DNA from 2 places in the Stenotrophomonas sp. STEN008 genome. Region 2 is predicted to be linked to the other one. Evidence: riboswitches for the same ligand, from Rfam matches in the RefSeq annotation. Region 2 holds a riboswitch; the other holds the start of a gene.
The links. Region 2 has a riboswitch for glycine ahead of ACVOME_RS00350 (trimeric intracellular cation channel family protein). Riboswitches for the same ligand answer to the same signal wherever they lie in the genome.
Positions count from the first base shown of each region.

Region 1: another riboswitch for glycine. It lies ahead of gcvP (aminomethyl-transferring glycine dehydrogenase); the one in region 2 lies ahead of ACVOME_RS00350 (trimeric intracellular cation channel family protein).

Region 1 covers NZ_JBRRET010000036.1:22,959-38,588, reverse strand. The annotation lists gene gcvP (aminomethyl-transferring glycine dehydrogenase) at 1-1,447, opposite strand, end outside; glycine riboswitch at 1,510-1,612, opposite strand; gene ACVOME_RS15250 (multidrug effflux MFS transporter) at 1,914-3,140, shown strand; gene ACVOME_RS15245 (hypothetical protein) at 3,232-3,573, shown strand; gene ACVOME_RS15240 (M2 family metallopeptidase) at 3,744-5,711, opposite strand; gene ACVOME_RS15235 (phosphoethanolamine transferase) at 6,306-7,955, opposite strand; gene ACVOME_RS15230 (phosphatase PAP2 family protein) at 7,952-8,704, opposite strand; gene ACVOME_RS15225 (ArnT family glycosyltransferase) at 8,816-10,519, opposite strand; gene ACVOME_RS15220 (response regulator transcription factor) at 10,651-11,364, shown strand; gene ACVOME_RS15215 (sensor histidine kinase) at 11,351-12,637, shown strand; gene ACVOME_RS15210 (VOC family protein) at 12,652-13,038, opposite strand; gene ACVOME_RS15205 (DUF819 family protein) at 13,170-14,420, shown strand; gene ACVOME_RS15200 (YbdD/YjiX family protein) at 14,491-14,715, opposite strand; gene ACVOME_RS15195 (carbon starvation CstA family protein) at 14,715-15,630, opposite strand, start outside.
Region 2 covers NZ_JBRRET010000001.1:55,596-71,225, forward strand. The annotation lists gene ACVOME_RS00315 (hypothetical protein) at 1-873, opposite strand, end outside; gene ACVOME_RS00320 (primosomal protein N') at 1,287-3,464, shown strand; gene ACVOME_RS00325 (glutathione S-transferase family protein) at 3,524-4,144, opposite strand; gene ACVOME_RS00330 (NYN domain-containing protein) at 4,251-5,045, opposite strand; gene ACVOME_RS00335 (NAD(P)/FAD-dependent oxidoreductase) at 5,165-6,445, shown strand; gene ACVOME_RS00340 (hypothetical protein) at 6,508-6,918, opposite strand; gene ACVOME_RS00345 (GIY-YIG nuclease family protein) at 7,056-7,331, opposite strand; glycine riboswitch at 7,371-7,460, shown strand; glycine riboswitch at 7,474-7,579, shown strand; gene ACVOME_RS00350 (trimeric intracellular cation channel family protein) at 7,662-8,279, shown strand; gene ACVOME_RS00355 (3-deoxy-7-phosphoheptulonate synthase) at 8,477-9,550, opposite strand; gene ACVOME_RS00360 (hypothetical protein) at 9,808-10,068, opposite strand; gene ACVOME_RS00365 (hypothetical protein) at 10,580-10,936, shown strand; gene ACVOME_RS00370 (DNA alkylation repair protein) at 10,996-11,730, opposite strand; gene ACVOME_RS00375 (MarR family winged helix-turn-helix transcriptional regulator) at 11,727-12,227, opposite strand; gene ACVOME_RS00380 (serine hydrolase domain-containing protein) at 12,394-13,554, shown strand; gene groL (chaperonin GroEL) at 13,655-15,304, opposite strand; gene ACVOME_RS00390 (co-chaperone GroES) at 15,386-15,630, opposite strand, start outside.

The DNA of each region.
Region 1 (15,630 bases), on a different contig from region 2:
GCAGTTCGTGCTCGCTGTGGTGCGTGTTGAACACCGGATGGGTCAGGAACGCGGACTGGCGCAGCAGCCCGGCCGGCAGCGCGTCGGCGGTGCTGGCATCCAGTGCATCGACATCGGCTTGGGCACCGAAGACGGCGGCCAGCGCGACCACATCGGCGCGGGTGGCGGTCTCGTCCAGGCTGATGCCGACCGAGTCGCTGTCGATCGCGCGCAGGTTGTAGCCGGCGGCGCGCGCCTTGGCGTGGATCTCATCGGCGTGCACACCGGTGACGTGCAGGGTGTCGAAGAAGTCGCCAGCAACCTGCACGCCGGCCTTGCGCAGTGCGGCGGCCAGGATCGCGGCCAGGCGGTGGGTGCGGCGGGCGATGCGGGTCAGGCCTTCCGGACCGTGGTAGACGGCGTACATCGAGGCCATCACCGCCAGCAGGACCTGTGCGGTACAGATGTTGGAGGTGGCCTTCTCGCGGCGGATATGCTGCTCGCGGGTCTGCAGGGTCAGGCGGTAGGCCGGGTTGCCCTGCGCATCGATCGAGACGCCGATCAGGCGGCCGGGCATCGAGCGCTTGTAGGCATCGCGGCAGGCCATGAACGCCGCGTGCGGGCCACCGAAGCCGAACGGCACGCCGAAACGCTGGCTGTTGCCGACCACGATGTCCGCGCCCCATTCGCCCGGTGCGGCGAGCAGGGTCAGCGCCAGCAGATCGGTGGCCACGGCGACCAGGCCGCCGCGTGCATGCACGGCCTCGACCAGTGCCCGGTAGTCGGCCACCTGGCCGAACGTATCCGGATACTGCAGCAGCACGCCGAAGCTGTCTGCTTCCAGCGCTTCGGCCGGGGTGCCGACGCGCAGCACGATGCCCATGGGCTCGGCGCGGGTGCGCAGCAGCTCCAGGGTCTGCGGGTGCACGGCATCGTGCACGAAGAAGGTGTCCGACTTCGACTTGGCCGAACGCTTGGCCAGGGTCATCGCTTCGGCCGCTGCGGTGGCTTCGTCCAGCAGCGAGGCGTTGGCGATCTCCATGCCGGTCAGGTCGGCGCACAGGGTCTGGAAGTTGATCAGCGCTTCCATGCGGCCCTGCGAGATCTCTGCCTGGTACGGGGTGTAGGCGGTGTACCAGGCCGGGTTTTCCAGGATGTTGCGCAGGATCACGTTCGGCGTGTGGGTGCCGTAATACCCCTGGCCGATGAAGCTGCGCAGCACGGTGTTCTTGTCGGCGATCGCGCGGATCTTCGCCAGCGCCTCCACTTCGGTGATCGACTCCGGCAGCGCCAGCGCTGCCGGCGACTTGATCTTGGCCGGCACGATGGCATCGGTCATCGCATCCAGCGACGCGTGGCCGACGACGTCGAGCATCTGCGCGATCTCGGCGTCATTGGGGCCGATATGGCGCTCGACGAACGCACTGTGGTGCTCGAGCTCACGCAGGGAAGGGGTGTTCTGGGACATGGCGAAGGATCCGTCAGGAAAGGGCACACGCACGGGCACAAGCCGCCGGATGGCGGGCTGCGGGGCGCCCCTCTGTCCTTTTGCCTGAGAGTTTGGAAGCGCGGCTGGCCGCAGCTTCGTGCCCCTTCGGCGCCGGATCGAACCGGTCTCTCCAGAGTTGTGTTGCGGGTGGTATCGGGCCTGAGCGATTACGGGCGTTGCGCCTTCGGCAGCGGTGTTCCGCTTCTCCCACCGTGTTGCCCGCCGATTATAGCCGGTTATGGCCTGCTGCCGGGGCCGCCCGGGCAGGGCCGGCGCCTGAATGGCCGATGGCCCGGGGCGTGCGTTTTGTGCGGTGCTGCATGGCATCGGGCGCATTCCCCGCCTATGATGAGCGGATACCCGAATTCATCTGGCGCCGTCCCTGCTGCAGCGGGACCGGCGCCCGCCGTGCGTGCCGCGCATGGCCTTGCCGGACACCGTTCACATGACCGCCGCTGTTGCTCCGTCCACTCGTCGCATGGCCCTGCTGCTCGCGGGCCTGGCCATGTTCGGCCCGTTCTCCATCGACACCATTTTCCCGGCCTTCCCGCAGCTGGCCCAGCGCCTGGCGGTGGATGAGGTGGCCGTCCAGCAGACCATCAGCGTCTACCTGCTGTTCTATGGCCTGATGAGCCTGGCGCACGGGCCGCTGTCCGATGCCTGGGGCCGCAAGCGGGTGATCCTCGGCGGCCTGGTGGTGTTTGCCGGGGCCTCGGTCGGCTGCGCGCTGTCCACTGACCTGCCGACCCTGCTGGCGTTCCGCGCGCTGCAGGGCCTGTCGGCGGGCGTGGGCATGATCGTCGGCCGCGCGGTGATCCGTGACCTGTACCACGGCCATGACGCCCAGCGGTTGATGAGCCAGGTCTCGATGCTGTTCGGCATCGCGCCGGCCATCGCCCCGATCATCGGTGGCTGGATTCTGCTCAGCGGTGCCGGCTGGCCGCTGATCTTCTGGTTCCTCGTGGTTTTCTCGCTGCTGCTGCTGGTGGCCACCGCGCGCTTCCTGCCGGAAACGCATCCGCCGGAGGCGCGGGTACCGCTGTCGCCGCGCGCACTGCTGCGTGACTATGTGCGCATCGGCTTCAACCCGCGTTTCCTGCGCCTGGCACTGGCCGGCAGCATCGGCTTCGGCGGCATTTTCCTGTACATCGCGTCCGCGCCGGTGTTCGTGATGCAGCACCTGCATCTGGGCGAAGGCGACTTCGCCTGGCTGTTCATTCCCACCATCGGTGGCATGACGGCCGGCGCGTTCCTGTCCGGGCGCATGGCCGGGCACACCACGCCGACCCGGCAGGTGACCATCGGCTTCTCCCTGTGCGCGCTGTCGACACTGCTCAACGTCGGCTACGTGGTGCTGGCGCCGCAGTTCGCGCTGCCGTGGGCGGTACTGCCCATTTTCCTGGGCGGCATGGGCATGGCGCTGATCTTCCCGATCCTGGCGCTGGCCGTGCTCGACATGTATCCGCACCAGCGCGGCCTGGCCTCGTCGCTGCAGGCCTTCGCGCAGCTGATGGTCAGCACCGTGGTGGCCGGCGTCGTGTCGCCCCTGCTCAGTGCCAGCCCGCTGCATCTGGCGCTGGGCCAGGCCGGCTTCTTCGCCGCCGGGTTTGTGTTCTGGTACTGGGAACACCGCCGTGAGCGCGCAGTGCAGGCCTTGGTCACGGACCTCTGACCGGCCGCAGGGGCGGTGGCGGGCGACCCGTGAAGCGGCGCCACGGCCGGGGTGCGCTATCCTTGCGCCCCCCCGTAGCGATGCCGCCCCCATGTCCACCACCTCCAAGACCCGTCGCGACCAGCGCCGCCGCCAGGAAGAGAAGGCTGCCAACAAGGCCGCTGCCCAGACTTCGCCGGTGGAGCCGCATGCCGAACTGCGTGATGCGCAGCGCACGCTGCTGGCAGGTGTCGTGCGCCGCGATGGCGAGTGGGTGCTGGGCATGGATGGCCGTATCGCCGGGCATAGCGAGAGCGCCGCGCAGGTACTGGCGTTGATCATGCAGGCCGGTGAACTGCACGAGCGCAACGGTACGCCGGTGCGTCTGATGTATTCCGACGCGCTGCGCGATGCCGCGCAGGCCGAGGCCAGGGAGAAGGGCCAGACCTTCTAGTAATACAAGGCCGAGCTGGCCGCCGCGCGGGCGGCGAACAAGAACAGCTGACCTGTAGGGGGTAGCGCCGGGCCATGCCCGGCGAACGCAGCGGTGTGATCAAGGCCGCCGGGCATGGCCCGGCGCCACCGGAACGAAAGGGGTGGATCCTCGCGGATCCGCCCCTTTTCTCATTTCGCCACCGGGGCCGCAGCGCTGGCCTGCCAGCCGCACATCTGGCCTTCGTTCTGCTGCTTGAGCCACTCATTGACCGGGCTGAAGTACTCGATCATCGGGCCGGCATCCAGCTTGTCGGTGCCGGTCAGCTCCTTCAGCGTGGCCTGCCACGGCTGGCTGGCGCCCTTGCTGAGCATCGCCCAGTACTTCTGGCCGGCTTCCTTGTTGCCGTAGAAGGTGCACTCGTGCAGCGGGCCCTTGTAACCCGATGCATCGCACAGGCCCTTGTAGAACTGGAACTGCAGGATGCGGGCGAGGAAGTAGCGGGTGTACGGCGTATTGCCCGGCACGTGGTACTTCGCGCCCGGATCGAAGAACTCCTCGCCGCGGGTGCTGGCCGGGGCAACGCCCTGGTATTTGGCCTTCAGATCCCACCATGCCTTGTTGTAGTTGTCGGCGGTGATCGATCCATCAAACACGCCCCAGCGCCAGCGGTCGATCATCAGGCCGAAGGGCAGGAATGAAACGCCCGACAGCGCCATGCGCATCTGCGCGTTGATCACGGCCTCGCGGCTTTCCTGCGGTGCATCAACGAGACCGATCGAATTCAGGTACTTGGGCGTCATCGCCAGCACGATCGTGTCGCCGATTGCTTCGTGGAAGCCATCGTTGGCGCCGCCCTGGAACAGGGGCGGCAACGGGTTGTAGGCCAGGTCGTAATAGATGTGGCCCAGCTCGTGATAGATGGTGGTGAAGTTCTCTTCGTTCGGCTTGATGCACATCTTGGTGCGCACATCGCCTTCCATGTTCATGTCCCAGGCGCTGGCGTGGCAGACCACGTCACGGTCGTCAGGCTTGATGAACTGGGTCTTGTCCCAGTACGACTGCGGCAGCGAGGGCATGCCCAGCGACACGTAGAAATCCTGTGCGCGCTCGGTCATCTGTTTCGCGGTACGCAGTTCGGCTTCGCGCTGTGCCCTGTACTGGCCCGCGACGCTGGCATCCCTGCCAGCCTTGGCCAGCGCAGCACTCAGGTTGGTCTGGTACTGCTTTTCCAGTGCTGCGGTGATGTCCAGGCTTCCGGCACCGGGATAGGGCTCCAGCTGGTCCCACAGGTTGGACCAGTCCTGCTGCCACATGTTGCCCAGCAGGTGCGCGGCGATCAGGCCATTACCCACCTCGGCCTTGTCCTTGCCGTAGGTCTTGTCCAGCTTCCCGCGCGCGTAGCAGTGCAGCTGCTCGTACATCGGCTTGACCTGCTCCCACAGGCGGTCGGTTTCCGGCCCGATCTGCTCCGGCGGCATGTCATAGCCGCTGCGCCACATCTGCCCGGCATCGGTGAAGCCCATGCCCTTGGCACCTTCGTTCACCAGGCTGACGAACTTCTGGTAGTCGCCACGCATGTTCCGCGTGGTGCTGTGCCAGCCCTGCCAGGCGTCAAGCTGCGCGTCGTAGTCGCGGCTGCGTGCCAGCACCTGTTCCAGTTCCCCCAGCTGGCGGCAGGAGGCCGGGTCGTTGGCATCGGTGCAGTACTTGCCGGCACCGTAGCTGCCCTCCATGCGGGTGGCGATCTGGGTCAGCTCGGCCAGCTTGGCCGGGTCGCGCGGTGCCGGCATCGAGGACATCAGCTTCAGCAGATGGATCGCACGCTTGCTGTCTGCGCTCATCGGCTGGCCCTCGAACTTCGCGGCCTGCTCGATCCAGCTGTTGAGCTGGGTCAGTGAACGCTCGTTGGCCTTGGCCGCGATGCGCTCCGAATCGCTGTTGATGTAGGTGGAAGACAGCCACTGCGCCGAGGTCATCTCCGGATAGGCAGCCTTGTATTCGGCATTGATGCGGGCAACGAACTGGTCGGCGGTCTCGCCGGCCGGTGCGCTGCTGCCGGCGGTCTCGGCGCCGGGGGACGCTTCCTTCTTGCAGGCAGCCAGGGCCAGCGTGGCGGCGGCGACAGCAGCGGCCAGCAGGAGATGACGGTGTTTCACGGGCGGTCCTTGGGTGGTGAACGACGGCCGAAGGCTAGTGGGCAGGCGCTGCCACCGCAAGTGGCGGAAGTCGGCCGGGCCGCGCCCGGCACCCGCAGAAGCCTTCCAGCAAGGGCAAAGGCCAAAGCAACAGCAACAGCGGGCTATCCGTGGGATGGCGGGGCGGTGTGGGCTTGCAGGACACGCCGTAAACCCATCCATGGGGGCTCGATGGCGCCATCCATGGCGCCAACGGTCCTGCAATCCCACACCGCCCCACCTCTGACAGATCGCGGCGGCTGTTGGTGGGTGTCGACCTTGGTCGGCACATCTGTCAGGTATCGACAATCAAATTGGGGTCAGATCCGTTTTCCGCAGGAAGACGGATCTGACCCCGGAATTTCACCTACCAACAGCGGAGTGAACCTGTCGAAGGCAGGGTACTGTGGGTTTGCGGGGTGTGAGCGCCATGGATGGCGCGACCAAGGCTACATGGACGTACTTGCGCCGTCCCCGCGAACCCACAGTGCCCCGCCATCCCACGGAATGCGCTTCGGCTTTTGACGTTGCCTCGGCTTCTGCGGGTGCAGGGCTGCAAGCCCTGCCGAACCCCCCTCAACTCTCGCAGCCGGCGAACACGTCGCGATCGCGCTCGTACAGCGCCGTCTTCACCTGCATCAGGCCCAGCACCGACGGGAACAGGTTGTCGTGGTCGGTATACGCTGCCGAACGCTTGCGCACGCATTGCAGGTCCAGCCCGCGACTGCTGGCGAAGCCCGGCGAGAACCACATCGTCATCGGTACGCGGGTCTGCTCGGCCGGGGCGATCGCATAGGGCACGCCGTGCAGGTACAGGCCCTTCTCACCCAGCGATTCGCCATGGTCGGACAGGTAGATCATCGCTGTGTCGTAGTCCTGCATGCCCTGCAGCGTGCCGATGGTCTTGCTCAGGAAATGATCGGTGTACAGCACGGCATTGTCATAGCTGTTGGTGATCTCTTCGCGTGAGCAACGGCCGATGTCACGGGTGTCGCAGGTTGGCTTGAAGCGGGCAAAGGCGGCCGGATAGCGCTCGAAGTACGCCGGGCCATGGTTGCCCAGCTGGTGCAGCACGACCACGCGGTCGCCGGGTTTGGCACGCACCTGGGTGGCCAGGTCCTGCAGCAGGATCTCGTCCATGCAGCGGCCGTCGGCGCACAGGCCCGGGGTGGTCGCATCGGACAGCGACTGGAAGTCCAGTCCTTCGCACACGCCTTTGCAGCCGGACTGGTTGTCACGCCACAGCGGTGCGATGCCGGCACGGTTCAGTACGTGCAGCAGCGACTGGTGCGCGCGGATCTTCTTCTCGTCGTAGTCGTGGCGTCCCCATGGCGAGAACAGGCAGGGCAGCGAAACTTCGGTGCTGGTGCCGCAGGAGTGCATGTCGGGGAAGTTGATCACCGGTGCCTGGGCCAGTTCCGGCGTGGTATTGCGGCCGCCGTTGAGGCCCCAGTTCTGTGCACGCACGGTCTCGCCCATCACGATTACCAGCAGCCGCGGTTTGCTCGCCGGAGCGCGTGGGGTGGCCTTGGCGTCGGTGCCGATCGGCAGTTTCGGCGCGCGCTGCACCGGGTTGTCGCCGCGCAGTGCACGTGGAAGACCCAGCAGCACGTTGGCCGGGGTGGCGAGGTAACGCACTTCACGCTGGTTGCGCATCAGTGCGGAGACGTCCTGGAACGAGATCAGTGCACCGCCAACAGCGGTCACCGCAGCCACCGCCAGGAAGCCCAGGCGCCACAGCAGGCTGCGCCCCCAGCTGCGCCGCTGCAGCTGCACCCGCCACACCAGCACCATCGGCAGTGCCGCCAGCAGCAGTACCGGCCACAGCAGCGAGACCGTCATCAGTTCGCGGCTTTCCTTCGGATCGGTCGCCAGCACGTTGCGCAGCATGTCCGCGTCCAGATAGATGTGGTAACGGCTCATGTAGTGGGCGGCGAAGGCCGTTACCAGCAGCAGCGCGCTGATCACCAACTTGGCGTTCCAGCGCCAGACCAGCAGGCCCAGCAGCAGGCCATGCGTGCCGAGCAGCAACAGCAGCAGCGACACCGCGTAGCGCAGGCTCTCCGGGTGGCTGGCCATCGCGCTGCGCCAGAACAGGCCGTTGCCGGCCAGGGCGAAGAACAGGCTGGTCAGCGCGATCAACGCCTCGGTGGACAGCTGTGGCCGCCAGCTGCGCAGGACGGCCAGCGATGGCACACGGAACGAGCGTTGGACCGAAGCATTCATGCGTTCGCCTCCAGGCGGTTGGTGCGGTCCAGGTGATGGCGGACCAGAACGTACAGCCCCAGTGACAGCAGCCAGCACAGCAGGGCTGTGGCAAGGTCATGCGACAGAAAATGTGCACCCCGCAGCTGCTGGCTGATGCCGAACAGCAGCCCGCTGCCCAGGCCCAGTGCCAGGCCGGTCCAGCGCCAGGCAGGACGCCACAGCAGGGCGAAAAAGTACAGGCTCAGCCAGGCATAGCCGGCACTGGCATGGCCGGCGGGAAAGCACGCGATCACCGGCATGTCGGCCGGACGATGGCTGAAAAGCCCGATATAAGGCTGGTGGCCGCCGTAGCGCAGCAGATCCCACGGGCAGTCCATCGGCACCAGCGACTTCAGCAGAGACACGCCGCCGGTTCCCAGAGCCAGGGCAATTACGACATAAAGCAGCGCCCACCGCAGGGTGCGATCACGTCCGCGGCGCCAGTGGTGAAAGCTCAGCAGTATCACCACGAGCGCCGCGGCGGTGCTGAACCACTTGCCGCCCCGGTGCACCAGCGAACGGGTGAACCACGCGTCCTGCAGTGCCCAGCGGCCGCCCTCCAACCGGAACAGGTGGTCAGCCAGCCATTGATCGGCTCCCCCCTCCATGAACACGGCGAACAGGGGAAGCACGATGAGCAGTGGAAGCCACAGGTGGGTCACGGCGAACCGCGATGCCAGCGTGGAGTAGGCCGAAGCAACCCCGGAGACGGGAGGACGGACGGACATGCAGGAAAACACCGTGACGATGAACCGGCGCCATGCTCGTCAGGTTGATGTCGGAGAAGGGTCGGACCTGCGTTCGGGCCGGGTTAACCGCCGGCCCGCGTGGGGGATGATTCAGTCTTCTTCTTCGTTGGCGCCGGCCCGCTCGGCGTGGCAGCCGGAATCCCAGGCAGTGCCGGGCACCAGTTGCCAGCGGTTGCGGTTGGCGACGCCGATGTCGATCACCTGGGCGGCATCCACGCAGGGACTCATGGCCTTGTCGAGTACCAGCAGCCAGCGCCGGTCGGGTGCTTCGGCCAGCCAGGGGCCGGCGTCGTGCCACTGTTCAGGCCAGGGCCGCTTGAAGCCGAACTCGCGCACGGCGCGGTCGGCCTGCAGCAGGTTCTGCTCGCGCCAGGCCACCAGTGCCAGTTCGGCATCGGGGCCGATCCTCGCGCCGACCCGGCGCATCAGCGCCGACGACGAGGCGTAGGGGTCGAGCGCCGGAATCAGCACCAGGCCGTACAGCATCCACAGCAGGCCGTGGGTGAGCAGTACCAGGGTGGCGGCGCGCCGCACGCGCAACCACACGGCCAGGGTAGCCACGGCGATCGCGAACGTCAGCAGGCCGTCGCCCAGCACCGGCAGCAGGGTGTCGGGCATCGCACGCCGCTGCAGCTGCGCCTGCGCCCAGTGACTTTCGGTGAGCAGCATCACGCCCAGCACGGCGGTTGCCAGCATCAGCACCAGGCTGTAACCGAACAGATACCGGCGCACGCACAGCCTGCGCAGCAGGCCGGGCAGCAGGGGCGCGGCGGCAAGGGCCACGGCAGGCAGCATCGGCAGCAGGTAGACCTCGCGCTTGCCGGGGCTGGCGCTGAAGAACACCAGCACCAGCAGCGCCCACCCCAGCAGCAGCCACTGCCGGCGGTCGCCACGGCGCAGGCGCCGCCACCACGGGCGGGCCAGCACCGGCAGCAACAGGGCACCCGGCAGCCACAGTGTCAGGATCACCTGCAGGTAGTACCAGACCGGCTGCCGGTGGTGCCAGGCGTTGGCATAGCGGGTGCCGGTCTGCTTGAACAGCAGTTCATGCGCATAGGACTGCAGCGAGGCACTGGGTTCGTGCAGCAGGGCCCAGCCCAGCGGGGCCAGCCAGACGGCCACGCCGAGCAGGAATGCAGGGATCAGCCACAGCAGGGTCGCCGGGTGCGGGCCCTCGATGCGACGGCCGCGGCGATGCTGGTACAGCCACCAGCCGAACCAGGGCAGCACCATCAGCAGCGGCAGGAAACCTACGCCTTTGGTCACCGTGCCCAGGCCGGCGGCAAAGCCGGCCAGCCACAGCGCCGGCACATTGCGTCGCTCGCACAGATGCCGCAGCAGGCCCCACAGGGCCAGCGTGGTCATCCCGACCAGCACCATATCGATCTGCGCACGCTTGGCCATCAGGCCGAACTGCAGGGTGCAGAACAGGGCACCGATGGCATAGAGGGAGTGGCGCGGCGACCACAGTCGGCGTGCCAGATCCGACACCAACCACAGACTGAGCAGGGCCCCCAGCAGCGAAGGCAGCAGGAACGACCACTGCCAGCTGCCTACCGCTTCGTAGGCCGCGGCCTGCAGCCACATGAACACCGGCGGCTTCTCCGCATACAGCTCGCTGCCACGGTGCGGCAGCAGCCATTCCCCGCTTTCCACCATGGTCCTGGCGGCCAGTACGAAGCGGGGTTCGTCCGGTGGCTGCGGCTGGCGCATGCCGATGCCGGCAGCCAGTGCCGCGATGATCAACAGCCAGAGCAGGGGCAGGCGCCAACGGCGGGGCAGGGCTACGGGCACGGCAGGCTCCGGGAGCAAAACGGCCATTTTGAGGCGGCGGGGGTGGGAAAAGCGTCGGAGTATCGCCGGGGCGACCTCATTCCGACATGCGTGGCGCTACCATGGTACGAACTTCCGTGGAACTTTCATGCATGCGCCTGTTGGTGATCGAGGACAACCGGCAGCTGGTGGCCAATCTGTTCGACTACTTCGAGTCGCGCGGTCATGTGCTGGATGTGGCTCCCGATGGCATCACCGGCCTGCATCTGGCGGGCAGCCATCCCTATGACGCGGTGATCCTGGACTGGATGCTGCCCCGGATGGAAGGGCCGGAAGTGCTGCGCCGCCTGCGTGCCGAGCATGGCTCGGAGGTGCCGGTGATCATGCTGACCGCACGCGACGAACTGCCGGACAAGATTGCCGGCTTCCGTGCCGGCGCTGATGACTACCTGACCAAGCCGTTCGCGTTGCCGGAGCTGGAAGTGCGGCTGGAGGCCCTGCTGCTGCGGGCACAGGGACGCAACCCCCGCAAGCGGCTGCAGGTGGGTGATCTGGTGCTGGACCTGGCGACCCTGGAGGCGCAGCGCGCCGGACAGGTCCTGCATCTGTATCCGGCCTGCCGCAAGCTGCTGGAAGTGCTGATGCGCGCCAGCCCCGGCGCGGTCACCCGCCAGCAGCTCGAATTCGCCCTGTGGGGCGACGAGCCACCGGACGGCGACCTGCTGCGCTCGCATGTCTACGAACTGCGCCGCAGCGTGGATGGACCGTTCGTGGACAAGCTGATCCACACGCTGCCGCGGGTCGGCTACCGGTTGGCCCTGCCCACCGCCGCCGAGGCCGGCAGGAATGACGATGAAGGTGCGTAGACCCGGCCCGCTGTACCGCCGCGTGCTGTGGTGGCTGCTGGGCTACCTGGCACTGCTTTCGCTGGCGGTGTTCAGCGTAGGCAACTATGTGCACGAGCACGCCGAACACGCCGCCTGGCGCGCGCTGCTCAACTCCGAACTGGACAGCATCGTCGAGCATGTCGAGCACGAGCCACACTATCGATGGCAGGACTCGGACACGCTCAGCCTGTACCGTTTCGACGCGGTGAACCTGCCTGACAGCCTGCGCACCCTGCATCCCGGCCTGCATGACGGGGTGATGGTGAAGGACCGCGAAACGGCGGTCATGGTGCGTGATACGGACTCGATGGGGCGCGTTGCGCTGGTGCTGGACATCTCCGACTTCCACGACCTTGAGCAGTTCGCCACGCGGTGGGTGATGCTGGCCGGGGTGATCATGATCTTCGTCACCGTGCTGATGGCGTCCTTCGGCATGGAGCGCATGGTGCGTCCGCTCAGCCTCCTGGCGCAGCGCATCGGCGCGTTGCGGCCGGGCGCGCAGGGCCAGCGCATCGATGTCGACCCGCGTGGCAGTTCCGAGCTGCACACCATCGCCGATGCGTTGAATGACTACCTCGAACGCAACGAGCAGTTCGTTGAACGCGAGCGGGTGTTCATCAGCACTGCCAGCCATGAGCTGCGCACCCCGATTGCGGTGATGACCGGCGCCGCCGAGCTGGCCCTGGAGCAGCCGGGCCTGCCGGACCGTGCCCGGCAGCAGATCCAGCGCGTGCTGCGCACCGCGCAGGGCGTGGAGCAACTGATCGAACTGCTGCTGGTGCTTGCGCGCGATCCGGCGCGGCTGGCGGCGCGTGCCGAGCGCATCGCACTGGACCAGCTGCTGCCGGACATCGTCGAGCATCATCGCCATCTGCTGGGCGACAAGGACCTGAGCATCGGTATCCAGGCCGCGCCGGTGGACATCGTTGCCCCGCTGGCGGTGGTGCAGGCGGCGATCGGCAACCTGTTGCGCAACGCGATCGAGAACAGCGGCCGCGGGCACATCGAACTGCGCCTGAGCGCTTCGGCGGTGCTGACCCTGCAGGACCCGGGGCATGGCATGAGCCCGGAGGAGATCGCTGCGATCCACGCACGCATGGCCCGGGGAGAGCGTGTCGATCGTGGCGGGATCGGCCTGGACCTGATCGCGCGCCTGTGCGAGCACCTGGGCTGGACCCTGCAGCTGCAGCCCTGCGAGCCGCGCGGGACGCAGGCCACGCTGGATTTCGGTGCTTCGCGCCCAGGCGGATGATCGCAGTCGCGGGGTCAGGCCTTCGGCCGCGGCACATGCTGGTCGACCAGGATCACGTTGCCGTCCGGATCCATCAGTTGCAGGAAGGCGGGGCCTTCACTGTCGGGATCGGCCCGGACCTGCAGCGCGATACCCTGCGCATCCAGCGCTGCCTGCAGTTCGCGGACGTCCTGGAAACGCGGCAGTTCCTGCTTGTGCTGGTCCCAGCCCGGGTTGAAGGTCAGCAGGTTGCCTTCAAACATGCCCTGGAACAGGCCGATGACGACACCATCGTTGCGCATCACCAGCCAGTTCTGCGTTGCATCGCCGCCGGTCACCGAGAAGCCCAGTGCCTCATAGAACGCGCGGGAGGCGGCCAGGTCCTTGACCGAAAGGCTGACCGAGAAGGCACCCAGTTGCATGGACACGCTCCGTTTCGGGAAAGGCGAGGCCGGCACTGCAGCATGACCCGCCGTGAAGAGGGTGTTAATCTCGACCCGCGCCGCCTTATGCGGCGCTTTTTTTTCCGCTCTTTCGATCGACAGAGGATCCCATGCCGACCGAACCCGCTACTGCCCTTATCAACAACGACATCGTTGGCCTGGGCCTGATTGCCGCCACCCTGGCCCTGATCTTCTGGGCCGCCAGTGGTCCCACCCCCCTGCTGAAGAAGATCTTCGCCTGGGTGCCGGCCCTGCTGCTGTGTTACTTCATCCCGGCCATCTACAACACCGCCGGTGTCATCGATGGCCACAACACGTCGCTGTACAACCCAGTCGCACGCGATGTGCTGCTGCCTGCCGCGCTGGTCCTGCTGACCCTGTCGATCGACCTCAAAGGGGTCATCAAGCTCGGCCCGAAGCTGCTGCTCGTGTTCTGTGCCGGTACCGCCGGCATCATGCTCGGCGCCATCGTCTCGTTCCAGGTGATGAAGCTGATCCACCCGGAAACCGTGGCCGGTGACACCTGGGCTGGCATGGCGGCGCTGGCCGGCAGCTGGATCGGCGGTGGCGCCAACATGGTCGCCATGCGCGAGATCTTCGGTACCGATGCCACGACCTTCGGGCAGTTCGCCGTGGTCGATGTGGCCTGCGCCAGCCTGTGGATGGCGATCCTGCTGTTCCTGGCCAACCGCGCGCAGCAGATCGACACGCGCAACGGTGCCGACACCCGTGCCATCGACGAGATGAAGGCGCGCATCAGCGCCTATGAAGCGCAGAACGCGCGTATTCCCAGCATGACCGACCTGATGGTGATCGTCGGCGTTGCCCTGGGCGGTGTCGGCCTGGCGCACGCGATCGCCGAGCCGCTGTCGGGCTGGTTCAAGGCCAACGTCAGCTGGGCCAGCCAGTTCAGCCTGGACAGCCAGTTCGTCTGGGTGATCCTGCTGTCCACCGCGATGGGCCTGGGCTTGAGCTTCACCCGTGCACGTCGTCTGGAAGCGGCGGGTGCCTCGCGCCTGGGCACGGTGTTCCTGTACTTCCTGATCGCCTGCATCGGCATGCAGATGAACCTGCTGTCGCTGCTGGATCGGCCGTGGCTGTTCCTGCTCGGCGCGATCTGGATGGCGACCCACGTGCTGGTGCTGTGGGCCGTGGCCAAGCTGGTCCGTGCGCCGCTGTTCTTCTTCGCCATTGGTTCGCAGGGCAACATCGGTGCGGCGGCATCGGCGCCGGTGGTGGCTGCGGCCTTCCATCCGACACTGGCACCGGTCGGCGTGCTGCTCGGCACGGTGGGCTATGCCACCGGCACCGGGCTGGCCTATGTCACCGGCCTGATCCTGAAGTGGATGGCCAACGGCTGAGCGCGGGTCGCGCTCTGCGTCTCCCTGCAACGGGCGCCGGGTTTCATGCCCGGCGCCCGCGTCATGCCTTTCAGCAGCAGCGTCCGCCGTTGCGTCCGCCGTACCGCGCTTCCTGACGTTCGCGGAAGAACGTCTTGTAGTCCATCGGTTCCTGGTCCGGATGCTTCTCCAGCATGTGCCGGACGTAGTTGTCGTAATCAGGGATGCCACAGCACAGGCGTGCCGTCTGCACCAGGCGTCGCCACACGCGGCGGTGCGCCTGGTACTGGCCAACGGGAACCAGTTGCGTGCTCATTACAGATCCACCATTTCATGCGGCTTCAGCGCCACGTACGGGGTCTCGCGGTCGCTACGCTGCGGATTGCGGCGTGCGGCCAGGATCGTGCGGATCGAATAGGTCAGCACCGCACCCACCACCAGCAGGAACAGCGCGGTCAGGCCGGTGTTGACGTAGGCATTGACCACGATCTGCTGCATCTGCGCCACCGACTTGGCCGGTGCGGTGATGGTGTCGCTGGCGATGGCGGCCTGGAACTTGTGCGCCTGCGCCAGGAAGCCCTGCGCCGGGTTGCTGTCGAAGATCTTGATGAAGCCGGCATAGGTGGTGCAGATCAGCAGCCAGGTGGCCGGTACTGCGGTCACCCAGGCATAGCGGTCACGCTTCATCTTGAACAGCACCACCGTCCCCAGCATCAGCGCGATACCGGCCAGCATCTGGTTGGAGATGCCGAACAGCGGCCACAGGGTCTGGATGCCGCCGAACGGATCGACCACGCCGGTGTAGAGCAAGTAGCCCCACAGCGCCACGCAGCCGGCCGTGCCGATGATGTTGGCCGTCCACGACTCGGTCTTCTTCAGCGCCGGAATGAAGTTGCCCAGCAGATCCTGCAGCATGAAGCGGCCTGCGCGGGTGCCCGCATCCACGGCGGTCAGGATGAACAACGCTTCGAACAGGATGGCGAAGTGGTACCAGAACGCCATCATCGCGTCGCTGCCGCTGGGAATGGCTTCATGCAGGATCATTGCGATGCCCACCGCCAGCGTCGGAGCACCACCGGCGCGGTGCAGGATCGTCGGTTCGCCGATCGCGGCGGCCGTGGCGGTCAGCTGTTCCGGCGTGATGGTGAAGCCCCAGGTGTTGGTGATGTAGTGCGCGGCAGACGCCGCATCGGCACCGATCACCGCCGCCGGGCTGTTCATCGCGAAGTAG
Region 2 (15,630 bases):
ATAATCGCGGTCGGCCAGCATTGCTGCGTCATCGTTGGCCGGGGCGCTGTCCGCCTGCGGCGTGGCAGCGACCGTGCTCGGCGGCAGCGCCTCGACCGTGACCGGGCCGGCCTCGGCAACCACCCCCTCCGGCAGCGGCGCATCGCTCACCAGCGACCGACCGCTCCAATGGCGCCAGCCCAGAGCGGCTGCCAGCAGTACTGCCACCGTCAGCAGCAGGATCGCCGGCCCGCGCCAGCGCGGTCGGGCATCGGGGCGCCGGCGCCGGGGGCTGGCAGCGCTCCGTTCATCGCGCTGCGGTGCCCTCCAGCTGGACGTCGGCACCTGCGGATTGCTGCTGGTGGCAGCTGCCGGCTGCTGCAGCTGCTGCAGGCGCTGCGCCGGCAGGTCGCGGATGCGCTGCTGCACCTGTTCGGCCAGGCCGCGCCAGGCAACGGCATCCGGCTGACCCTGGGCATCACGCGGGCAGGCATCGGCCAGCAGCTGCTGGTAGCCGGCCTCATCACGATCGAGTACCCGCGTGGCGATGTTCTCATCCAGGCTGCCGCCCACCCGCAGCAGCAGGGCCAGCCGTGGCAGCGGTGCCATGCCGCCCAGTGCGGCGAGTGCCGGCGGCCACTGGCCCGGGGCCGGCTCGCGCAGTGCCTGCCGCTGCCCCAGCAGGGTCCAGAAGCGGGTCGGCCACTGTGCCATCGGCAGATCGCTGGCAACGGCCGAGAAGGCGCGCATCACCGCCACCAGGGTCTGCTCGGCCCGGGCCGGGTCGCCGCATTGCAGCTCCGCCACTACCAGGGCACGGCGCTCTACGCCACGCAGAAACGCCGACAGCGCACCGGCCGCGGTCGAGGAAACAGGGGCGGGCACAGCGGTCATCGGTCACTCCAGAGGTCTGCCGGCATGATAGCGGCAGGCCATCGGCGCCCGGCAGGACTTGCGTCCGTGGGCACTTCATGCTGCAGGTTGTGCACAGCACCACGCTGGCGCCCGGCAAAACCGCGACATCTCGCTGAATTCACTCTGTTTCAGCAATGTTTCACACATAACATATTGATTTTAATAAATTTTAAAGTATGGCGATTTTTTGACCAACCGAAGGGCGAGGCCGTCGCCATCGGCGTCCTGCGCAGCCGTTGACCGGTAACGCACAGTGTTATCCACAGAACGTGTGGATAAGACTGAATCTCCAATGGACACCGATATTTAGGTGACATTTATGATTCGGCGACGTCCCCCGTGTGGGCCTTCCGGGCGGCATGCGGGTGCACACGGCCCGTTACACTGCCCCGATGCTCGACCCGATTCCGACCCTGCAGGTCGCCCTGCCCGTCCCCCTGCCCCGCCTGTTCGACTATCTGTCGCCGCAGGGCGATGCCCCGGACGTGGCGGTCGGCTGCCGGGTGAAGGTGCCGTTCGGCAACCGCGAACTCATCGGCGTGGTGGCCGGCCACGGCCAGGCCGACGACGGCCAGGGCCTGCGTCAGGCGCTCGCGTGGTGCGACCCCGCGCCCCTGCTGCAGGGCGAACTGTGGCAGAGCCTGCAATGGCTGGCCCGATACACCCACGCGCCGCTGGGCGAAGTGCTGAGCACGGCCCTGCCGGGGCCGCTGCGGCACGGCGAAGCCCTGCCCGACACCCATCATTGGGGCTGGCAGCTGACCGCCGCAGGCCACGCGCAGCGCGGCACGCTGCGCGCAGGCAGCCGCCCGCGGCAGTTGGCGGAACTGCTGGCCGACGCCGTCGTGGACGAGGACGTGCTGGGGGCGCGCATGGAGGACTGGCGCAGCGCGGCGCGCAGTCTCGGCAAGCGCGCACTGGCCGAGCGCGTTGCACTGAGCGTGGCGCCACAGCACGCGCAACCGCTGCCCGGCCCGACCCTCAATCCGGACCAGGCCGAAGCCGTTGCCGCGATCAACGCCGCGGTGGGGTTCCAGCCCTTCCTGCTCGATGGGGTGACCGGCAGCGGCAAGACCGAGGTCTACCTGCAGGCGATCATCCACTGCCTGGCCCAAGGCCGGCAGGCGCTGGTGCTGGTGCCCGAAATCGGACTGACGCCGCAGACCCTGGCGCGTTTCCGCGGCCGCCTGGGCATCGCCGTGCATGCGCTGCATTCGGGATTGAATGACAACGAGCGCGCGCGCGTCTGGGCAGCCGCCTCGCGCGGCGAAGCGCGGGTGATCGTCGGCACCCGCTCGGCGGTGTTCACGCCGCTGCCGCAGGCCGGCCTGCTGATCGTGGACGAGGAACATGACGGCAGCTACAAGCAGCAGGACGGCATCCGCTACCACGCGCGCGATTTCGCCCTGGTGCGTGCCAAGGCGCTGGGGGTTCCGGTGCTGCTGGGCAGCGCGACACCGTCGCTGGAAACCCTGCACAACGCCTATGCCGGTCGTTACCTGCACCTGCGCCTGAAGCAGCGCGCCGGCGACGCGCGGCCGCCACGCGTGCGCATCCTGGATGTGCGCAAGCGTCCCCTGCAGGACGGTCTCTCGGCCGAAGTGCTGGCCGGCATCGGCGAGCACCTGCAGCGCGGCCAGCAGGTGCTGGTGTTCAAGAACCGGCGTGGTTACGCACCGGTACTGCTGTGCCATGACTGCGGCTGGACGGCGCCTTGCCAGCGCTGTGATGCGCCGATGACCGTGCATGGCGGCGGCCGTCGCCTGCAGTGCCATCACTGCGGTGCGCGGCAACCGGCGCCACTGGCCTGCCCCGCCTGCGGCAGCCTGGCCCTGCAGCCACAGGGAATCGGCACCGAGCGGCTGGAGGAGCACCTCACCGCCGCCTTCGCCGAGTACCCGGTGGTGCGCATCGACCGCGGCACCACCGCCCGCCGCGATGCGCTGGAACAGCAGCTGGCCAAGCTGGGGGACCAGGCCGGCATCCTGGTCGGCACGCAGATCCTGGCCAAGGGCCACGATCTGCCCCGACTCACGCTGGTGGTGGTGGTCGGCATCGACGAGGGCCTGTTCTCGGCCGATTTCCGCGCCAGCGAGAAACTCGCGCAGCAGTTGATCCAGGTCGCCGGCCGCGCCGGGCGCGCCCGCGATCCGGGCGAGGTGTGGCTGCAGACCCACCATCCGGGTCATCCCCTGCTGGAGACGCTGGTCAACGGCGGCTACCACCCGTTCGCGCAGGCCGAACTGAACCAGCGGCAGGCCGCCGGCTTCCCGCCATTCGCGCATCTGGCACTGATGCGTGCCGAAGCGCAGCAGGTGGAGCACGCCAACGCGTTCCTGCTGGCTGCACGGCGATTGCTGGGCGAACAGGCGCTGGTGGAGGCGTACGGGCCGATGCCGGCACCGATGCCGCGCCGGGCCGGCTACCAGCGCACGCAGCTGCTGCTCTCATCGGCACAGCGCCCGCCTCTGCACGGCGTGCTGGCGCAGCTGGTACCGCAGCTGTATGCCTTGCCGGAAGCCCGCAAGGTGCGCTGGTCGCTGGATGTGGATCCGACGGATCTGTATTGAATGCAAGCGGAATCCGCCGGGCATGGCCCGGCGCTACCGTTACCGCGCGCGATTCCCGCTTACGTCAGCGGTGACATCACGCCGCGCTGGTAAGCGGGTCGCTCACGCAGCCGGGCGTACCACTCGGCCAGGTGGGGCAGGTCCGGACGCTGGATCGGCAGTTCATACCAGGCGTACACCAGTGAACCCAACGGGATGTCGCCCATCGCGAATGTCGCGCCCGACAGCCACGGCTGCGTGGCCAGCGTCGCATCGGCCATCGCCAGGTAATCGGCGGCGCGCACGATGGCGGCATTGATGCGCGATTCGTCGCGGTCTGCCGGCGCGGTGCGCATGATGCCCCAGATCAGATCGCTGTACAGCGGCGCCATCCGCGAGGTGCTCCAGTCCATCCATTTCTCAGCCTGTGCGCGTTCCATCGGATCCTCGGCGTACAGTGTCCCCAGCGCGTAGCGCGCGCTCAGGTAGCGCACGATGGCGTTGGACTCCCACAGCGGCAGGCCGTGGTCCTCGATCACCGGCACCAGGCTGTTGGGGTTCATCGCCAGGTATTCCGGCGTCTGTGTGCCACCGTGGCTGCCGCCCACTTCGATGGACTCGTAGGGCAGGCCGATCTCTTCGGCACACCACAGCACCTTGCGGACGTTGCTGGAATTGCGACGGCCCCAGATCTTCAACATGCGGGTATTCCTTGCGGGCAATGCGAGCGGCAACGATACGCCTGATCGGTGTACATGTGGGCGTGCGGAATGATGCGCGGGGGCGTCGGCCGGGCATGGCCCGGCGCTACCGGTTCTTCTTCGGCAGCGCGCGCACGTAGGACGACTTGCCATCCTTCTTCAGTTCGAACAGACCGATCGCCGCCAGCAGATCACTCAGCTTTCCATAGCCATAGTTGCGCGAATCGAACGAGGCCTGGTTGGCGATCTGGCTGCCCACCGGCCCCAGGTGCGACCAGCCGTCCTCGCCTTCCGCTGCGGACACGGCGCGGCGCAGCATCTTCACCAGACGTGTATCGCTGCGCATTTCCGCGCCGCTCTTGCGCGGGCGCACTTCCTCGCCGCTGCCCGTTTCACCGGTGGCCGGCTCGATGGCACCCGGCTCTGCCGTGCCCTGTTCCACTTCCGGCACGCTGGCATGGGCCTGGCCCAGTGCTTCCAGATAGGTGAATTTGGAACAGGCATTGACGAAGGGTTCCGGCGTCTTCTTTTCGCCGAAGCCATACACCTTCACCCCGTCGGTCAACAGACGCATCACCATTGGAGTGAAATCAGCATCGCTGGAGACGATGGCGAAGCCGTCGAGGTTGCGCGCGTACAGCAGGTCCATCGCATCGATCACCATGGCCATGTCCGAGGCGTTCTTGCCCTTGCTGTAGGCGAACTGCTGGATGGGCCGGATCGCGTACTCGTGCAGCACCGCCTCCCAGCCTTTCAGCCGTGGGCTCTTCCAGTTGCCGTAGGCACGGCGGACATTGGCCACGCCGTAGCGGGCCACCTCCGCCAGCACTTCGTCGATCTTCGATGCGGGCGCGTTGTCGGCGTCGATCAACAGGGCGATGCGCTTTTCCGGTTCGCTCATGGGCCTCTCGCTGGCGGTTGCCTGAATCCGAGTATCGCCGATCCGCGCGCACGCTGACGTGACAGGCCGCCGCCGTGCGAAGATGCCGGACGGTTCCCCATGCCCCCTGGAGTGAGTCGATGAGTCGTGAGCGCGTTCCCCACCTGGTCGTTGTCGGCGGCGGTTTTGCCGGCCTCTGGGCCACCCGTGCGCTGGCACGCGAACGCATCCGCATCACCCTGGTCGACCGCCGCAACCATCACCTGTTCCAGCCGCTGCTGTACCAGGTCGCCACTGCAGGCCTGTCAGCGCCGGACATCGCCGCACCGCTGCGCCACATCCTCGGCCACCAGCGCAACGTGGAAGTGCGGCTCGGTGAGGTCGTGGCCATCGACAGGCAGGTCCGCCAGGTGCGGCTGGCCGACGGCAGCACGCTGGACTACGACAGCCTGCTGCTGGCTACCGGCGCCACTCACGCCTACTTCGGCAACGACCAGTGGGCCGATGATGCGCCCGGCCTGAAGACCCTCGACGATGCCATTGCCCTGCGCCGCAAGCTGCTGCTGGCGTTCGAGCGCGCCGAAGCCGAACCGGACCCGGCCAGGAAGGCGGCGTGGCTCAGCTTTGCCGTCGTCGGCGGCGGCCCGACCGGCGTCGAACTGGCGGGCACCCTGGCCGAGATTGCACGCCATACGCTGCGCAATGAATTCCGCCACATCGATCCGGCCAGCGCCAAGGTGCGCCTGGTGGAAGCCGGTCCACGCGTGCTGTCCTCGTTCCCGGAAGTGCTCTCGCTGAAGGCGCGCCGGCAGCTGGAAAAGCTGGGTGTGGAAGTGCTGACCGGAACGCCGGTGAGCAACATCGACAGCCAGGGCTTCACGCTGGGTGACCAGTTCGTGCCGGCGCGCACCGTGGTGTGGGCGGCCGGCGTGGCCGCCTCGCCGCTGGCGCGCACGCTGGACGTGCCACTGGACCGTGCCGGGCGCGTGCAGGTGCAGCCGGACCTGACCCTGCCCGGGCATCCGGAACTGTTCGTGGCCGGCGATCTGGCCGCGGTGAACCAGGCCAACGGCAAGCCCGTGCCCGGCGTAGCGCCCGCCGCCAAGCAGATGGGCAAGTACGTGGCCGAGGTCATCCGTGCACGCCTGCACGGCAGGCCGGAGCCCGGGCCCTTCAAGTACGCGGACTACGGCAACCTGGCCACCATCGGCCGCATGGCCGCCATCGTGCACCTGGGGCGCCTGCAGCTGTCGGGCGTGCTGGCCTGGTGGTTCTGGCTGGCCGCGCACGTGTTCTTCCTGATCGGCTTCCGCAACCGCATCGTGGTGCTGCTGAACTGGGCGGTGGCGTATTGGAGCTACCAGCGCAGCGCACGCATCATCTTCGGCGATGACCAGGATGACCGCCGGCCGAAACGGTAGCGCAGGTCTGCAACGGGGTCAGATCCCTTTCCTGTGGGGATCTGACCCCACATGGTGTGAACCTACTGCTGCATCAGGCCCATTTCGTCAGCACTCACCTGCATATACATGAACGCAGCGGCCTCGTCGGACATTGACTGCCCCGGCGGAAGGCTGTCGAGCCACGCGGTGATACGCGCATGACGGTCTTTCAATGCATCGCCCATCGCTTGCTTCTCCGCGTCAGTGGCACGTTCCTGCATCTCGCTGCGCAGCAGGTCATCGCCGATGCCCCATTTTTCGGCGAGCGGAATCAGATCGACCAGTTCGGCCGGCACCAGATCGCGGCGTAAACGGGGCGTATTCGGCGCGGTCAGGCCACGCTGCGAGGCCAGCTCGGCGGCGGTACCGATCTGCCCGTGCTGAAGCGGCGACGGCGGTGCCGGTGTCTGCGTGCAGGCCTGCAGGGCCAAGCAGAGGGTCAACAGCAGCATCCAACGGACCTTCATCGGATCGATCCCTGTGTCGATGGTCGCAGCGATAATCGCATGGTCAGAGTTCCTGTCGTCGCATGTTGTGAATGTCCTGAACCTAGTGATGGCGGAGGGCCGGAGCCGAGCACGGCCCGTCTCTAAAGAATTCCCTCGGTCGGCGCCTGCAACCACGCCAGCTTGCGCTCGCGCGGTAGCTGTTTGAGCTGCCACTCGGCGCGCGAAGCCGCGGAGCGGTCCGGGTACTCACGCACGGCCAGGATGCGCAGCGGCGGGCGGGCCCGGGTGTAGCGCGCCCCCGTACCGGCGCGATGGGCCGCGAAACGCGCGTCCACGTCGGTGCTGATGCCAGCGTAGTAGCTGCCATCGCGGCATTCGAGCAGGTACAGGAACCACGGGCGGTGGGACGGGGCCATGCCGGGATTATGCCGTGCTGCACCGCAGCGGATATACTGCCCGCGAATGCAGGAGAGAGGCGCCGCGCTGGCGCCCGCCGAAGGCGCAGGCTCCCATGATCGCTCAGGCCGGTGGGCTGGAATCCCACCAACCATGCATTCGACTCGCCGAGCTGGAGAGAGGTCACCGGGCATGCCCGGTACGATCCGCCGAAGGGGCACGCGGCCTACGCCGCTGAACTCTCAGGCAAAAGGACAGCGGGAGCGGCACCGGTCATCGTCATCCCGTCATTGCGCAGGCAATGGCGGCGTCCGCGCATGGCCGGCCCCACCGCGTCCGGAGCCTGTTCCATGTTGCTGTCCATCATCTACCTGATCGCCATTTCCGCCGAAGCCATGACCGGCGCACTGTCCGCGGGACGCCGCCGCATGGATCTGTTCGGCGTGGTCATGATCGCCTGCGTTACCGCGCTCGGCGGTGGTTCATTGCGCGACATCCTGCTTGGCCACTATCCGCTGGGCTGGGTCAAACATCCCGAGTACCTCGGCTTCACCGTGTGCGCGGCGCTGATCGCCACTTGGGTCGCACGCTGGATGCACCACTTCCGCCGCACCTTCCTGGTGCTCGACGGCCTGGGCCTGATCGCCTTCACCCTGATCGGTTGCTCGATCGCACGCGAGGCCGGTCATGCCACACCGATCGTGCTGATCGCAGGCATGCTGACCGGTGCGTTCGGCGGCGTGCTGCGCGACATTCTGTGCAACGAAGTGCCCCTGATCTTCCAGAAGGAGCTGTACGCGATCATCGCGCTGCTGACCGGCGCCGCCTATCTGCTGCTGCTGCACTGGAACGTGCCCGATGCCACGGCCATCCTGTGCTGCCTGGCGGGCGGCTTCGCCCTGCGCCTGCTGGCGATCCACTACCGCTGGGAAATGCCGAAGTTCGTGTATCACGACGAAGTGCATTGAACGATGGCGTGTTCGCCGGGCGTGGCCCGGCGCTCCCCTTCGTGCCCTGCACCACCCCGGCGATGGACCTGGCGCTGTCGCTCATGCGCAGCGCCAGGCGCATCGCCGGTGCGGACGGGCCGGTCTCCAACTCCGACCGGCCCTGATCGCGGCCGCACCCCCGCAGGCGCAGGCCGCCATCCACACACATGCCGCGCTCAGGCGGCTTCTGACACCGTCACTTCGCGACGGGCGCGCACGGCCGCAGCCAGTCGCTCCAGCACCGTCACGGTGGTGTCCCAGTCGATGCAGCCATCGGTGATGCTCTGTCCGTAGACCAGCGGCTGGCCTTCCACCAGTTCCTGCCGGCCTCCCACCAGATGGCTCTCGATCATCACGCCCACGATGCGCTGTTCGCCGTCCTCCAGCTGAACGGCGATGTCTTCGATCACCTTCGGCTGGTTTTCCGGGTTTTTCAGGCTGTTGGCATGGCTGGCATCGATCATCAGCCGCGTCGGCAGCCGGGCCTTGGCCAGTGCCTGGCAGGCGTCGGCCACGCTGGCCGCGTCGTAGTTCGGCTGCTTGCCGCCGCGCAGGATCACATGGCAATCCGGGTTGCCGGTGGTCGAAACGATGGCGGTGCCGCCCTGCTTGGTCACCGACAGGAAGTGATGCGGGTTGGAGGCCGCGCCGACCGCATCGGCCGCGATCTTGACGTTGCCATCGGTGCCGTTCTTGAAGCCCACCGGGCACGACAGGCCGGAGGCCAGTTCGCGGTGCACCTGGCTTTCGGTGGTGCGTGCGCCGATCGCGCCCCATGCCACCAGGTCGGCGATGTACTGCGGCGAGATCACGTCGAGGAATTCAACGCCGGCCGGCAGGCCCAGCTTGTTGATGTCGCGCAGCAGGCCGCGGGCAATGCGCAGGCCCTTGTCGATCCGGAAGCTGCCGTCCAGGTCCGGGTCATTGATCAGGCCCTTCCAGCCCACCGTGGTGCGCGGCTTCTCGAAGTACACGCGCATGACGATCTCGAGCTCGCCGGCCAGCGCGTCGCGCAGCGGCTTCAAGCGCTGTGCGTACTCGATGGCCGCATTCGGATCGTGGATCGAACACGGGCCGACCACGACCGCCAGGCGATCGTCGCGGCCATGCAGGATCTGGTGCAGGGCCGCGCGCGAAGCACTGACGGTGCCGGAGGCTTCATCGTCACACGGCAGCATCGCCAGCAGCTGGGCAGGCGGTGTGAGCGGTTCGATGGTGCGGATGCGCAGGTCGTCGGTATGGGGGGGCATGGGGGAGGTCTCCGGTACGTAGGGGGTCCCCAGCGAGGCGGCATGAAAAAAGCCGCCAGGTTCGCTGGCGGCTTTCGGGAATGCGTCTGAAGCTTTCTTCAGGGTGAGCGCAGTCCTTCCTCCGCCAGTGGCTTCGGAAAGTAATACCAGTAAAAGCGGGTAGCGGCTGCGTTCATGGGATGTATTGATAGCACAGCTTCTGCGCAGCACAAAATGTTTCATCCGCAACTGGGGAAGCGGTTCAGCAGCACGGCGATCTAGCGGCTGCCATGCACTTCCACGTCCAGCAGCAGGCCCTCGTGGATATCGGCCCAGCGCTCCAGCACCTGGTCCAGCTCCCGCCTCGCCTCCTCCAACTGCTCGGGGTTGAGCAGGGACCGCGCCGTGTAGAGATCGGAGACCAGCCGCCGCAGGGTCGATTCCGGTATCGCCACCGAGGGCCCGTCCACATCCGGCAACTGCAACGCCGGGGTGTCGCCGGGAGGGCCGAACAGCGTGACCTGGAGCGTGCTCTGCATGATCGACTTCCCTGTGGGTAGACGTGGGCAATGCACTGTTTACCGCGTCTGGCGCACCAGCGCATGTGCCGTCACGCGGATCGCTCATGTCGTGACTGGACCGATTGTGCCCGCAGGTTGAGAACGCCTTTCCACACTTTCCACGCCCCGGCCTGGAGGCGGCCTGCAGGCACTCGATGCGCGGTTATACGGGCAACGGCATATGCGATACTTCCGCCGCGTTCATGACGTGTCGCGTACTGCCTTGGCATTCCACGCGGACATGTGCTCAAGATGGTTTGCCACCGGAAAAGGGTGGCCGGGTCGGCAAAGCCCGAGGAGATGTTGTTTACGCTTGTCAGCCGGCGTCGCCTTGCGCGGCGCCGGCTGGCAATCCGTCCGCGTTCCATGGCGGGCGGTGCGTGGGGGCGCTTGCGCCCGCCGGTATCAGCATCTCCCGGTCTTTGCCGCCACGTACCGTCCGCCACCTCTTCCGGTGGCGGTGTCGTCTGTCCTGTACGGAGCACACGCCATGAACACACCACACGTTCCCTTCCCCGGTGCCCACCCCGATCCGGCCAATGCCGATCAGGCGCCGTTCGATCCCAACAGTCTGGTCGCCCACCTGCAACGCATCGGCAGCGGTGCGGACGCCGATGGCCAACCCTGGCCCGAGCGCCATCCAGCGAACGGCCGACGCATGATGCTGGCCGATGCCGATGGCGCACTGGCCGGCCTGCGCATCGTGCAGGAGGTGCTGCTGGCCGCCGAACGCTGCCGCCAGAATGCCGCGCCCGAACATCACGTGAGCGACCGGGTGATGGAAGGGTTGATGCTGGCATCCCTGGGGCTGGCCACGCATGCGGCCGAACGCCTGCAGCCCCACTAGCCGCGTCCGCGCAATGTGACCGGGCCCGATGGCCCGGTCATGGTCCGGCACCCGCCGGATCACAGTGAACGCAGTGCGCGCCTGCGGATGTAGGCGTTGGCAGGGCTGTCGCGCTCGCGTTGCCAGCGTGTGCACAGGTCACGCAGCCACTGCGGCTGGGTCTTCCCGGCATCGTTGAGCCAGTTGCCGACGGAATCCTGCACATAGCGTTCGGGATCATCAGCCAGTGCCTCCAGCAGCGAATGCGCGTGTTCGGGATGCTGCTTGAAAAGAGCGATGTGCGCCGCCCAGACGCCACGGGGACGCAGTGCTTCACAGGCAAACCGGCGCAGATGGGCGGACGGTTCCTGCGTCCACGGCTGCAGGCATTCAAGCGCCAGCAGTGGCCCGGCAACGATGTCGGTGCGCAGCGCCAGCCACGCCCATTCGCGCACGCCGAAATGCGGATCATCGGCCAACGGGCGCATCTTCTCCAGCTTCACCGGCAGGGAGGCGGTGGCATCGCCACCGATCAGGTAGCAGGCCCAGCCGCGCACGGTGTCGGATGCATGCGACTGCCACTGTGCAGGATCACCCTGCCTGGCCTCACGCAACAGCGTTGCCGCCAGAACCATGCGCTGGGTAATGCCTTTGCTGGCGGCATCGCGCATGCATTGAATGGCAGTCTCCGGCAGCACCGCAACGGTCTGCAGCAACACCGCGAAGTCCACGGCCAGACATTCCGCCAGATGCGTGCTGGCGGCTGCCCCGGTATCCAGCTGATGCTTTCGCGCCGGGCTGATCGCTGCGCTCACTGCAGGTCCTTCCGTCCGCCGCCGGTGTGCTGCCACACCTTGGCCAGCAGCTGTGAGAGCTGCACCTGCTCGGCAGTGTCCAGGCCGTTGAACAGGCCCGCGATCCACTGCGTGTGCTGATTGAAGAGGTCTTCGGCCAGGCGCTTGCCCTGCGCGGTCAGCACGATCTGGAGGCGACGGCCATCGTCCGCATCGCTGCGCCGCTGCAGCAACCCTTCGCGCTGCAGGCCATCGAGCAGGCCGCTGATGGTGGCGCGGGTCACGCCTGCACGTTCGGCCAGCGCATGCGGCGACAGTGTGCCGCCGGCACCGTGCAGCAGGAACAGCACGATGAAGCGGCCTTCACTGAGCCCGTGCGGTGCCAGCCGGCTGGCGCAGTCGCGATCGATCGCCGAGGACAGCGACAGCAGCTGGAAGCACAGATGCAGCAGGGCGACATTGGCGTGGCCACGTCGCCGGGCCTCGTCCAGAAGGGCGCCATGTTTTGCCTCAAGCACAGTGATTTCCAATATGTTTAGGCGCCTAATCATATTCATGACGGGATGGAACGCAACACCTACGGGGCCTGCCGCCGGGCCCGGCCGGGCGCACTCCTCGCGCAGGGGGCTGCAAGCAGCCGAAGCTGCGGTAGCATCGCGCCACGTCCCGCCAGGAGTTCCACGCATGCGCCGTGCCGTCCTGCTGTTGCTGACGCTGTTCCCCGCCGCCGTAATGGCCGCTCCCCCTCCCGTGCCCTCCCCGGCCCGGATCGATGCCGAAGCCAAGCGCCTGATGCAGGTGGCTCACGCCCGCGGGATGGCAGTGGCCGTCGTCGACGGTGGCAAGGTCGTGCACGTTGCCGCCTATGGCGAGCGCAACGCTGCCGGCGAACCGCTGCAGACCGACACGGTCATGTATGCGGCATCGCTGACCAAGATGGCCTTCGGCCACCTGATCGCGCAGCTTGCACAGGACAAGGTGATCGATCTGGATGCCAGCATCGCCAGCGCGCTGGACAGACCGCTACCGGACTATCCGGCCGAGCCGAAGAAGTACGCCGATTACACCGTGCTGGCCGGCGACGAACGTTGGCGCCGGCTGACCCCGCGCCTGCTGCTCAACCATGCCAGCGGCTTTGCCAACTTTGCATTCCTGGAGCCGGACGGAAAACTGAAATTCCACTTCGATCCGGGCAGCCGCTATGGCTATTCCGGCGAAGGCCTGATCCTGCTGCAGTTCGTGCTGGAGCGCGGGCTGGGCCTGGACGTGGGTACGCTCATGCAGCAGCGCGTATTCGACCGCTTCGGCATGCCCCGCACCAGCATGATGTGGCGCGAGGATTTCGCCACGAATCTGGCCGACGGCTGGACCGCCGAAGGCACGACGGAACCGCACGATGAACGCAGCCGCGTGCGTGCCGCCGGTTCGATGGACACGACCATCGCCGACATGGGCAATTTCGCGGCCGGCTATGTCAGTGGCCAGGGGCTGTCGGCATCGATGCGCCGGGAGCTGGTGCGGCCGCAGCTGCCGATCACCACCGCCAGCCAGTTCCCGACGCTGCAGCCGGAACTGCCGGTGGCGCAGCGGCGCAGAAACCTGGCTGCGGGACTGGGCGTGGTGACATTCACCGGTGCACAAGGCGCAGGCTTCTACAAGGGCGGACATGACGATGCGGTGGGCAACACGCTGGTGTGCGTCGAACAAGGCCAACGCTGCGTGGTGATCCTGGGCAACGATGTGCGCGCCGAAGCGGCCTTTCCGGCACTGGTGCGCTTCGTGCTGGGCGAGACGGGGGTGCCGTGGGATTGGGAATACGGCGCCACGAAGGCATTCGTGCGCTGACAGGTCGACCACGGTCCACGTCCAGCGGAGGGGGCGGAACGCCCACAAAAAAAACCCCGCCTTGCGGCGGGGTTTTTCACTTCATCGGGAACAGCGGACCTTAGAAGTCCATGCCGCCCATGCCACCCATGCCGCCCATGCCACCGGCGCCGCCCAGGGCCGGCTCGTCCTTCTTCGGAGCTTCGGCAACCATGGCTTCGGTGGTGATCATCAGGCCAGCGATCGAGGCCGCGTTCTGCAGCGCCGAACGGGTCACCTTGGTCGGGTCCAGGATGCCGAACTGCAGCATGTCGCCGAACTCACCGGTGGCGGCGTTGTAGCCGAAGCTGCCGCTGCCTTCCTTGACCTTGTTGACGATGACGGACGGCTCTTCGCCGGCGTTGGCGACGATCTCGCGCAGCGGGGCTTCCATCGCGCGCAGGGCGATCTGGATGCCGTGGTTCTGGTCTTCGTTGGCGCCCTTCAGGCCGGCCAGCGCGGTGACCGCACGGACCAGTGCAACGCCGCCGCCCGGAACCACGCCTTCTTCAACGGCTGCACGGGTAGCGTGCAGGGCGTCGTCGACGCGATCCTTCTTTTCCTTCATTTCGATTTCGGTGGACGCACCCACCTTGATCACGGCAACGCCGCCGGCCAGCTTGGCCACGCGTTCCTGCAGCTTCTCGCGGTCGTAATCCGAGGAGGTGTCCTGGATCTGGGTCTTGATCTGCGCAACGCGCGATTCGACCGCAGCCTTGTCGCCCACGCCGTCGATGATGGTGGTGTTCTCCTTGGAGACCTGCACCTTCTTGGCGCGGCCCAGGTCCTTGATGGTGGCCTTCTCCAGCGACAGGCCCACTTCTTCGGAGATCACGGTGCCGCCGGTCAGCACGGCCATGTCTTCCAGCATCGCCTTGCGACGATCGCCGAAGCCCGGGGCCTTCACGGCCACAACCTTGACGATGCCACGGATGGTGTTGACCACCAGGGTCGCCAGCGCTTCGCCTTCGACTTCCTCGGCCACGATCAGCAGCGGCTTGCCGGCCTTGGCGACGCCTTCCAGCACCGGCAGCAGGTCACGGACGTTGGAGATCTTCTTGTCGTGCAGCAGGATGAACGGGTCATCCAGGTCAGCGGTCTGCGACTGCTGGTTGTTGATGAAGTACGGGGACAGGTAGCCGCGGTCGAACTGCATGCCCTTGACCACGTCCAGCTCGTTGTCCAGGCCCGAGCCTTCTTCAACGGTGATCACGCCTTCCTTGCCGACTTCCTTCATCGCGTCAGCGATGATCTGGCCGATCGACTCGTCCGAGTTGGCCGAGATGGTGCCGACCTGGGCGATCGCCTTGTCGTCAGCGGTCGGCTTGGAGATGTTCTTCAGCTCGGTGACGGCAGCCACGACGGCCTTGTCGATACCGCGCTTGAGGTCCATCGGGTTCATGCCGGCAGCAACGGCCTTGGCGCCTTCGCGGATCAGGGCCTGGGCCAGCACGGTGGCGGTGGTGGTGCCGTCGCCGGCGTCGTCGTTGGTGCGCGAAGCAACTTCCTTCACCATCTGCGCGCCCATGTTCTCGAACTTGTCAGCCAGTTCGATTTCCTTGGCGACGGAGACGCCGTCCTTGGTGATGGTCGGGGCGCCGAAGCTCTTCTCGAGCACGACATTGCGGCCCTTCGGGCCGAGGGTGGCCTTGACGGCATTGGCGAGAACGTTGACGCCGCGCACCATGCGCGAACGGGCGTCTTCACCGAAACGGATATCCTTGGCAGCCATTGCAATTACCTCATTGGTCGCGCCGGGCCGTGCCCGGCGGCTGGGATGTGGGGATCAGGTTGAAACAGGTCGCGGCGGGGCTCAGCCGATGACGGCGAGCACGTCGTCTTCGCGCAGGACCTTGTACTCGACGCCTTCGCTCTTGTACGAGCTGCCGGCGTACTGGCCGTAGATGACCTTGTCACCGACCTTCAGCGACGGCGCGCGCACGCTGCCGTTGTCCAGCGGCTTGCCGGGGCCGACGGCCACGACTTCACCCTTGGTGGACTTTTCCTTGGCCGAGTCGGGGATGACGATGCCACCGGCGGAGATTTCGTCGGCTTCGA